3 regions of the Paenibacillus sp. FW126-R14 genome follow, and region 3 is predicted to be linked to each of the others. Evidence: riboswitches for the same ligand, from Rfam matches in the RefSeq annotation. Region 3 holds a riboswitch; each other region holds the start of a gene.
The links. Region 3 has a riboswitch for ZMP and ZTP ahead of AC3WRW_RS15910 (bifunctional 5,10-methylenetetrahydrofolate dehydrogenase/5,10-methenyltetrahydrofolate cyclohydrolase). Riboswitches for the same ligand answer to the same signal wherever they lie in the genome.
Positions count from the first base shown of each region.

Region 1: another riboswitch for ZMP and ZTP. It lies ahead of AC3WRW_RS00375 (GNAT family N-acetyltransferase); the one in region 3 lies ahead of AC3WRW_RS15910 (bifunctional 5,10-methylenetetrahydrofolate dehydrogenase/5,10-methenyltetrahydrofolate cyclohydrolase).
Region 2: another riboswitch for ZMP and ZTP. It lies ahead of rpiB (ribose 5-phosphate isomerase B); the one in region 3 lies ahead of AC3WRW_RS15910 (bifunctional 5,10-methylenetetrahydrofolate dehydrogenase/5,10-methenyltetrahydrofolate cyclohydrolase).

Region 1 is NZ_JBYTBS010000001.1:101,407-103,669, reverse strand. It holds gene AC3WRW_RS00380 (MBL fold metallo-hydrolase) at 1-186, opposite strand, end outside; gene AC3WRW_RS00375 (GNAT family N-acetyltransferase) at 460-1,554, opposite strand; ZMP/ZTP riboswitch at 1,604-1,683, opposite strand; gene AC3WRW_RS00370 (GntR family transcriptional regulator) at 1,866-2,263, shown strand, end outside.
Region 2 is NZ_JBYTBS010000010.1:142,702-144,964, reverse strand. It holds gene AC3WRW_RS09990 (manganese efflux pump MntP) at 1-509, shown strand, start outside; gene AC3WRW_RS09985 (low molecular weight protein arginine phosphatase) at 560-1,159, shown strand; ZMP/ZTP riboswitch at 1,217-1,297, shown strand; gene rpiB (ribose 5-phosphate isomerase B) at 1,401-1,859, shown strand; gene AC3WRW_RS09975 (TIGR01440 family protein) at 1,872-2,263, shown strand, end outside.
Region 3 is NZ_JBYTBS010000022.1:72,567-74,829, forward strand. It holds gene AC3WRW_RS15905 (NAD(P)/FAD-dependent oxidoreductase) at 1-184, opposite strand, end outside; gene AC3WRW_RS15910 (bifunctional 5,10-methylenetetrahydrofolate dehydrogenase/5,10-methenyltetrahydrofolate cyclohydrolase) at 339-1,172, opposite strand; ZMP/ZTP riboswitch at 1,219-1,298, opposite strand; gene AC3WRW_RS15915 (MFS transporter) at 1,343-2,263, opposite strand, start outside.

The DNA of each region.
Region 1 (2,263 bases), on a different contig from region 3:
TATTTCCGGCTTTCTGAAGCCTTCGTTACGTACAGCTTCATTAAACAATTCAACATGATTTTTAGAATTGCCTGAGTCCACCATTAAAGAATACTTTTGCCCATGTATATATCCAAGAACCGGCCTATCGGACTCTTTACTAAACATAGTATAAAAAACACGATCTGTTATCCGTCTCAATTCCATCAAATAAATCCTCCTTCACGTTTTGCCCCCGCACAATTAAGAGGTAGTACAAAGGTAATAACCTTTTGCCCCCGTCCGTCCGTAGATTTGGTATCCCAACCTTTCAATTGGGTGGGGCAGGGCAATTTAAGCTATCACATTCCTATTCTCTGGACAAAGTAACGTTCCCTCAACCTCAATTTTTCGCCGTTACCTGTGGTAGGGTTCACCGCTCATAATCTCAAAAGCTCAACGAGATACGATCTAACCCCACGTGTTTTACCCTCATTAGCGTTATTTCACATCTGCATTTCCTGCGATACGCCGTTCGTACAAGTGCGCACTCCAGCCTTGACCTTCATAGCGTCCACAAAACGCAAAACCTTGACGGGCATAATACCCATTAAGCGCCGCATTATCAGCCATACAATCCAGACGCAGCCAAGCTTTGCCTTGGTCTTTGACATAGCCATCAGCCCAATTGAGCAGCCGCGTGCCGATTCCCATGCCTAGACAATCCCGGGAAACAGCCAGCCGATGTACATAGCCGGCATTTTCGTGGAACTGATCTCCCCAGATCTCTTCATACTCCCACTGAACGGAAAAACAGCCGACGGGCACACCATGCATATCCGCCACAAATACCTCATGCCGGTCGATCACATCGGACACGTACGCATGCGTAAACCGCTCCTCGCGCCACTGGACAAAGCCCTGCGTCCGCTGAATCCACTGTGCCGCACCGGCCAAAAGTCCACGTACCGCTTCCGCATCCTCCAGTCCCGCTCTTCGAATGTCCAGCTTGTTATGCCAGCGGTACTCCAACCGCGAAGCCGTTTCCATCGCCAACGATTCGCCGCACAACCTTGCAACGGCATGCAGCGCCGCATCGAACCCTGTAGTGACACCGCCTGACAGGATAATTTTGCCGTTATCGACATACCGAGCATTCTCCACAATTGTTGCACCTGGTGAAACCATGCCTCGTAAAAGGTCGTACGCCATCCGATTCGTTGTCACCCGAAGCCCCTCCAGCACCCCGGCTTTCGCCAGCAGCAGGGCTCCGGTACATACCGAAAGCACAATCTCGGCGTTGCCCGCCGACTCGCGAACCCAAGCGATCAAGTGCGAGTTGGTTATTTCTGTCCGAGACCCCAAACCTCCGGGGACGATGAGGATGTCTATCGTTGGACAAGTATCGAAGCTGTATTGGGGAGTAATCGTGATGCCGCTAACGGTTGTCAAAGGGGTGTTCTTTTCGGCTACCGTAAAGACCTGAAAATTCCCACCCAAGTATCCAGCCACCCCAAACACATCATGAGGACCGGCAAAATCCAACATATCTACCTTATCGTACAACACAACGCCAACCTGCTTTACCCATTCCATCGACATCATCTCCTTAGAAATAAAAAGAGCCTTCGACCCAACGGATCAAACGCTCTGCCCAGGCGATCGGCTGTATGAAATATGCGCTCCCCCGTAGTCCTCTACGTTTCGCCAGTTACGCATACCAGAAATTTACTTTATTATACATAGAAAATTTAGAAGCGTCTAGATGAAACCCCAGGTCGAAACCAATCTCTCGCTTCTGAATTAATAACCAAACAAGTGCGTAATCATGTATGGGCTTCCAAACACACCATCACATGATATAATGTTCCTTAACTGATGAATTAGGAGAATATAGGTGTGAACTAATGGAAATAAAGACGGAACAGCTGGCCAAATCCAAAAAACCGCTTTACCTTACCGTATACGATGAACTTTTCAAACAAATCATGAATGGCGTGTTCCCCCCCGACAGCCAATTGCCTACGGAACCTGAACTAGCCAAAATGTTCGATGTAAGCAGAATGACGTTAAGACAAGCTCTGGCTCTATTGCAGGATGACGGGCTGGTGAAGAGCATTCATGGTAAAGGCAACTTTGTTACCCGATCTCGAATCACCGAGACAAAGGTGGGCCTGGAGAAAATCGGGAATCCGATTTATAAGTGCCATACAGAGGACATTGATCATGTAGAAATAAAGTTCAGACTGGACCTGGAGAGTGACTACACCAAAGAGGTCCTGAACAGGAAAGCCACCGCGGTGGT
Region 2 (2,263 bases), on a different contig from region 3:
CGATTGCTCTGGGCTTGGATGCTTTTTCCTTGGGGATCGGCATCGGCATGAAGGGGATTCGCTTGATGGATATTTTGAAAATAAGCATTGTGATTGGTATTTTCCACATCATTATGCCGTTGATGGGCATGTTCATGGGGCAATATGTCTCGCACTTGCTAGGCAATGTCGCTACAGCGGCCGGCGGATGTTTGCTTATTCTTTTGGGCTCCCATATGGTGTACAGCTCGATTCGCGGGGAGGAAGCGACTTCTTTCGATCATAGATCGCTATGGGGTCTGACGATTTTCGCGCTTAGTGTCAGTATAGATTCGTTCTCTGTTGGGGTGTCTCTAGGGATGTTCGCGACGGATATTTTGCTTACGGTGCTTGTGTTTGGCTTGTTCGGCGCTTTGCTTTCCATAGCCGGATTATTGGTCGGAAGGCGGGTTAACGGTTGGGTTGGCGAGTATGGCGAGGCGTTTGGCGGACTTATTTTGCTCGCGTTTGGGATCAAGTTTTTGCTATGATACAATACAGGTAGAGAAGGCTCTGCCTTTAAAACTTTTAGGAGGAACTCATGTTGCGAATTCTATTTGTCTGTACAGGAAATACGTGCCGCAGTCCATTAGCTGAAGGTTTGCTGCGTATCAGGGTGCATCAAGAAGGACTTGCGGCGGAAGTTCGTTCAGCTGGGGTATCGGCGATGACGGGCGCTCCGATCTCCCTGAACAGTGCATCGCTCCTGCAAGAAGCGGGCTTCACGGAGTCCATTAGCTCGTTGGCGATTCAGGAGTCTGAAGTGAAGTGGGCAGATGTTATTTTGACGATGACGATGGGGCATAAACGCACGGTGATCCAGCGATTCCCGGCTGCAGTCGAGAAAACTTTTACGCTCAAAGAATATGTAGAGGATGACCATCATGTCCTGCAGGCGATTGAGGAAAGGGAAAAGCTTGTGACGGAAGTTCAGCTCAAGCAGGCTCTGTCGCAAACGGTGACGCTCGAAGAAAGAAATCGTATTTATACCCTTGAACATGCCATTCCGGATTACGATATTTCCGACCCGTACGGGGGTTCGCTAGAGGTTTACCGGCAAACGGCGAAGGAAATAGGCGGGAGTTTAGATAAATTAGTTGCAAAGCTTCGACAGAAAGAGGGCCCGCAGACTGGGAAATGATTTGCGGAATACGTCTTTACACCCGGAGCATAATACGATAAAATGTACCTATCAAGCAGGACTCAATGTAACTGGCGACGAGTGGGATCAACCACAGTGGAGCATTGAGCTATACGGCCGGTCGCCTGGGCAAAAGAGCAACGCGCTATTTCTAGCGTGTCCGCTCTTTTTTTCGTTTTCTGGTGGACTTTGGGATATAATAGGATGGTCGAATTCGAACAAGCAAAGGAGCGTTCTACTCATGAAAATTGCGTTAGGTGCGGATCATGCAGGCTATCGTTTGAAAGATGTTATCATTCCTTTTATTGAATCATTAGGTCATCAGGTTATAGATTATGGCTGCAGCTGTGCAGATTCGGTCGATTATCCGGATTATGCGCTGCAAGTTTGCGAGCAAGTGGTTTCCGGCGGAGCCGACAAAGGGATTCTCATCTGCGGAACGGGCATCGGCATGTCCATCGCTGCGAATAAGGTTCCGGGGATCCGTTGTGCCCTGGTGCATGATCTCTTTTCCGCCAAAGCGACACGGGAGCACAATGATACGAATGTCCTTGCTTTAGGTGAGCGTGTCATCGGACCGGGCGTTGCTGAGGAAATTGTAAAAATTTGGCTGGAGACGGAGTTTTCGCAAGGCGTCCGCCATCAAAACCGCATTAACAAAGTGCAAAGCATCGAAGATCGCTTCGCGATTCATCCATAGAGGGCGACCGCGATGACAGATTCCATACTTCACACGATTGCAGAAGGCTTGGAAACAAATCTTCGTGAGTTGGTCAAGGTGGGCAGTCTGCAGCCAGGTCATATTCTGGTTATCGGTACGAGCACAAGTGAAATTCTCGGGCACCGGATCGGCACTTCGGGGACGCTGGATGCGGCCCGGCCGATTTTTGAAACGGCGCAGCGTATAAGCCGCGAGTTCGGGCTGCACTTGGCTTTCCAATGCTGCGAGCATTTGAACCGTGCGCTTGTCATCGAGGAAGAGCTGCTGTTCAAGGCTCCTCAGCTTGAGCCCGTAGCGGTTATTCCGGTGCCCAAAGCTGGCGGTTCGATGGCCTCGTACGCGTACCGCCACTTCGCAAAGCCTGTCGTTGTCGAGACGATTCA
Region 3 (2,263 bases):
GCCGAAACTCCCCCGGAGGAATGCCGTCGCGCGTCAGAAACCCGTGAGTCTCACGAGTAACCCGATTGCGCGGACGTCCTTCGTCGATCACGACTACACGTTTTCTCGCCCTGCCTAACACAAGCGCCGCATTCAATCCTGCTGGCCCTCCGCCAATAATGGCTGCGTCAAAAGATAATGCCATTTTCATCACCCTCCTGTATAAAAACTATTAAAGACCCTTAATGTCTATAATAACACTTGAAGGTTTAAAGATCAAGATAACATCGACCTAGAGTGGCCGTCTCCTAAAGCAACTGAATCTCCTTATGAGACAGCCTCTCATAACTGAATTTAAACTATCTATCAGAAGCATCCACTGTATGTTTAAGCAATGTTGCAATGGTTACAGGTCCAACTCCCGCTGGTACAGGTGTGATTGCACTAGCACTCAGCAAGCAGCTTTGGTAATCTACGTCTCCCACATTCCCTGCATTGTACCCAGCGTCCAACACAATAGCACCCTGCTTGATCCAACTGCCTTTGACGAAATTTGGTTTCCCCACAGCTGCAACCACTATATCACCTAAACGTACAATCTCTTCTAGATTAGCCGTTCTAGAATGACATGTTGTAACCGTCGCGTTACTGTTCAGCAGCATGGCTGACACTGGCTTGCCGAGAATGGGACTCCGTCCAATCACGACGGCATGTTTACCTGCAACTTCGAGGTCGTAAAACGCCAAGATTGCCATAATTGCCGCGGGTGTGCAGGATGGAAATCGAGCTATGCCGAATGCATTTTGCGCATAACCCAGCGTGGTAACACCATCTACGTCTTTCTCGATTCGAATGGTATCAAATGCTGCCCGCTCGTCAATATGCGGGGGGACTGGATGTTGGAGCAGAATGCCGTGTACATTCGGATCCGCGTTAAGCTTGTTGATTTCTTCGATTAATTCACTCGTAGTCGTATTCTCAGGTAAATCTACACGGATGGAGCGCATACCTAGCTTTCGGCATGCATTGCCTTTCATCCTGACATAAGTGGCTGAGGAAGGATTATTTCCAACCAAAACTGTAGCTAGGCAGGGAACAATCCCTCGTTCGGATAGAGCTCTTATTCGCTCCGCAAGATCCTCTTTCATCTTCTCCGCGACTCGATTACCGTCTAGAATTAACTTCTCTGTCATATAGATCAGCCCCCTTTAAACATAAAGAGGCAGGGATAATCATCCCTACCTCTGCCCAGGCGTACGGCTCTATACATATGTGCTCCCTCGTGGTACTCCACGTTTACGCCAGTCGCACATACAAGTCATTTTCATTAATTATATTCTCAAAATTACAAAACAGGCAAGCCTTACTTTTCCAAGACCGCTGTTTTCTCCGAAACAGAAAACTTATACCAGAACAGCATCCCCGCAGAAACCAATCCGATTATCAGCAGTAAACTGTATACGTGCCGGTAGGCTTGAAGAAGACTCGATCTCTTCTGTACTTCAAGCAAAATGCCACACACCGCTACTGAGATCGATCCACCGCAAAACTGAATGAGCTGCATAAGTCCCATTCCTGAACCAATGAGCTCTTTAGGCAAAATACGCGACGTCTCATTATTCAAAGACGATATCGTTGCAGAAAATGCAGGTGAAAAACAAATATATCCAAGGAGAATCACCATTGGCGAAAAACCAAGCACTGTACAGAAACCTAGCATGACAATGGACAATACCGTATGGCCAATGAGCAGAAAGCGCAAGTTGCCGTACAGATCAATCCATCGCCCTACATAGCGCGTCAAGAAAGCGGACAGCACCGCCCCCGGTGCGATCGTTAAGCCGATCTTCATAGCCGAGTAGTGGTACAAGTTGGCCAGAGCCAGCGGCATCAGGAACAAGTTGCCCAAGTTCAAAACCAAAATGCAAAACCCAATCACAACGAGCAGCCGAAAATCGTTTCTTTTTAGCAAAACAGGGTTGATAAACGATTGTTTTCCCCGTCTCATATGCCAAAAATGCGCCAAAAATGAAAGGCAGCTGACCGCAAGCCAAATTAGCGACATTTGCGTCACGGCTAACAGCAAGGTGGCCGCATTGACTACCGTTAGCAGCGCCCCGAGAATATCTAACTGGAAAGGCAATCCAGGTTCTTTGGGAAGCAATCGAAGCAGAATCGGAAGGATCACGAGGACAAGCACCGTTATGGCGAATAGCCCATTCCAGCCCCAATATTCTGAAATTAGCCCGCCAACAATCGGACCTAATCCGAAAGCCATCGCGCT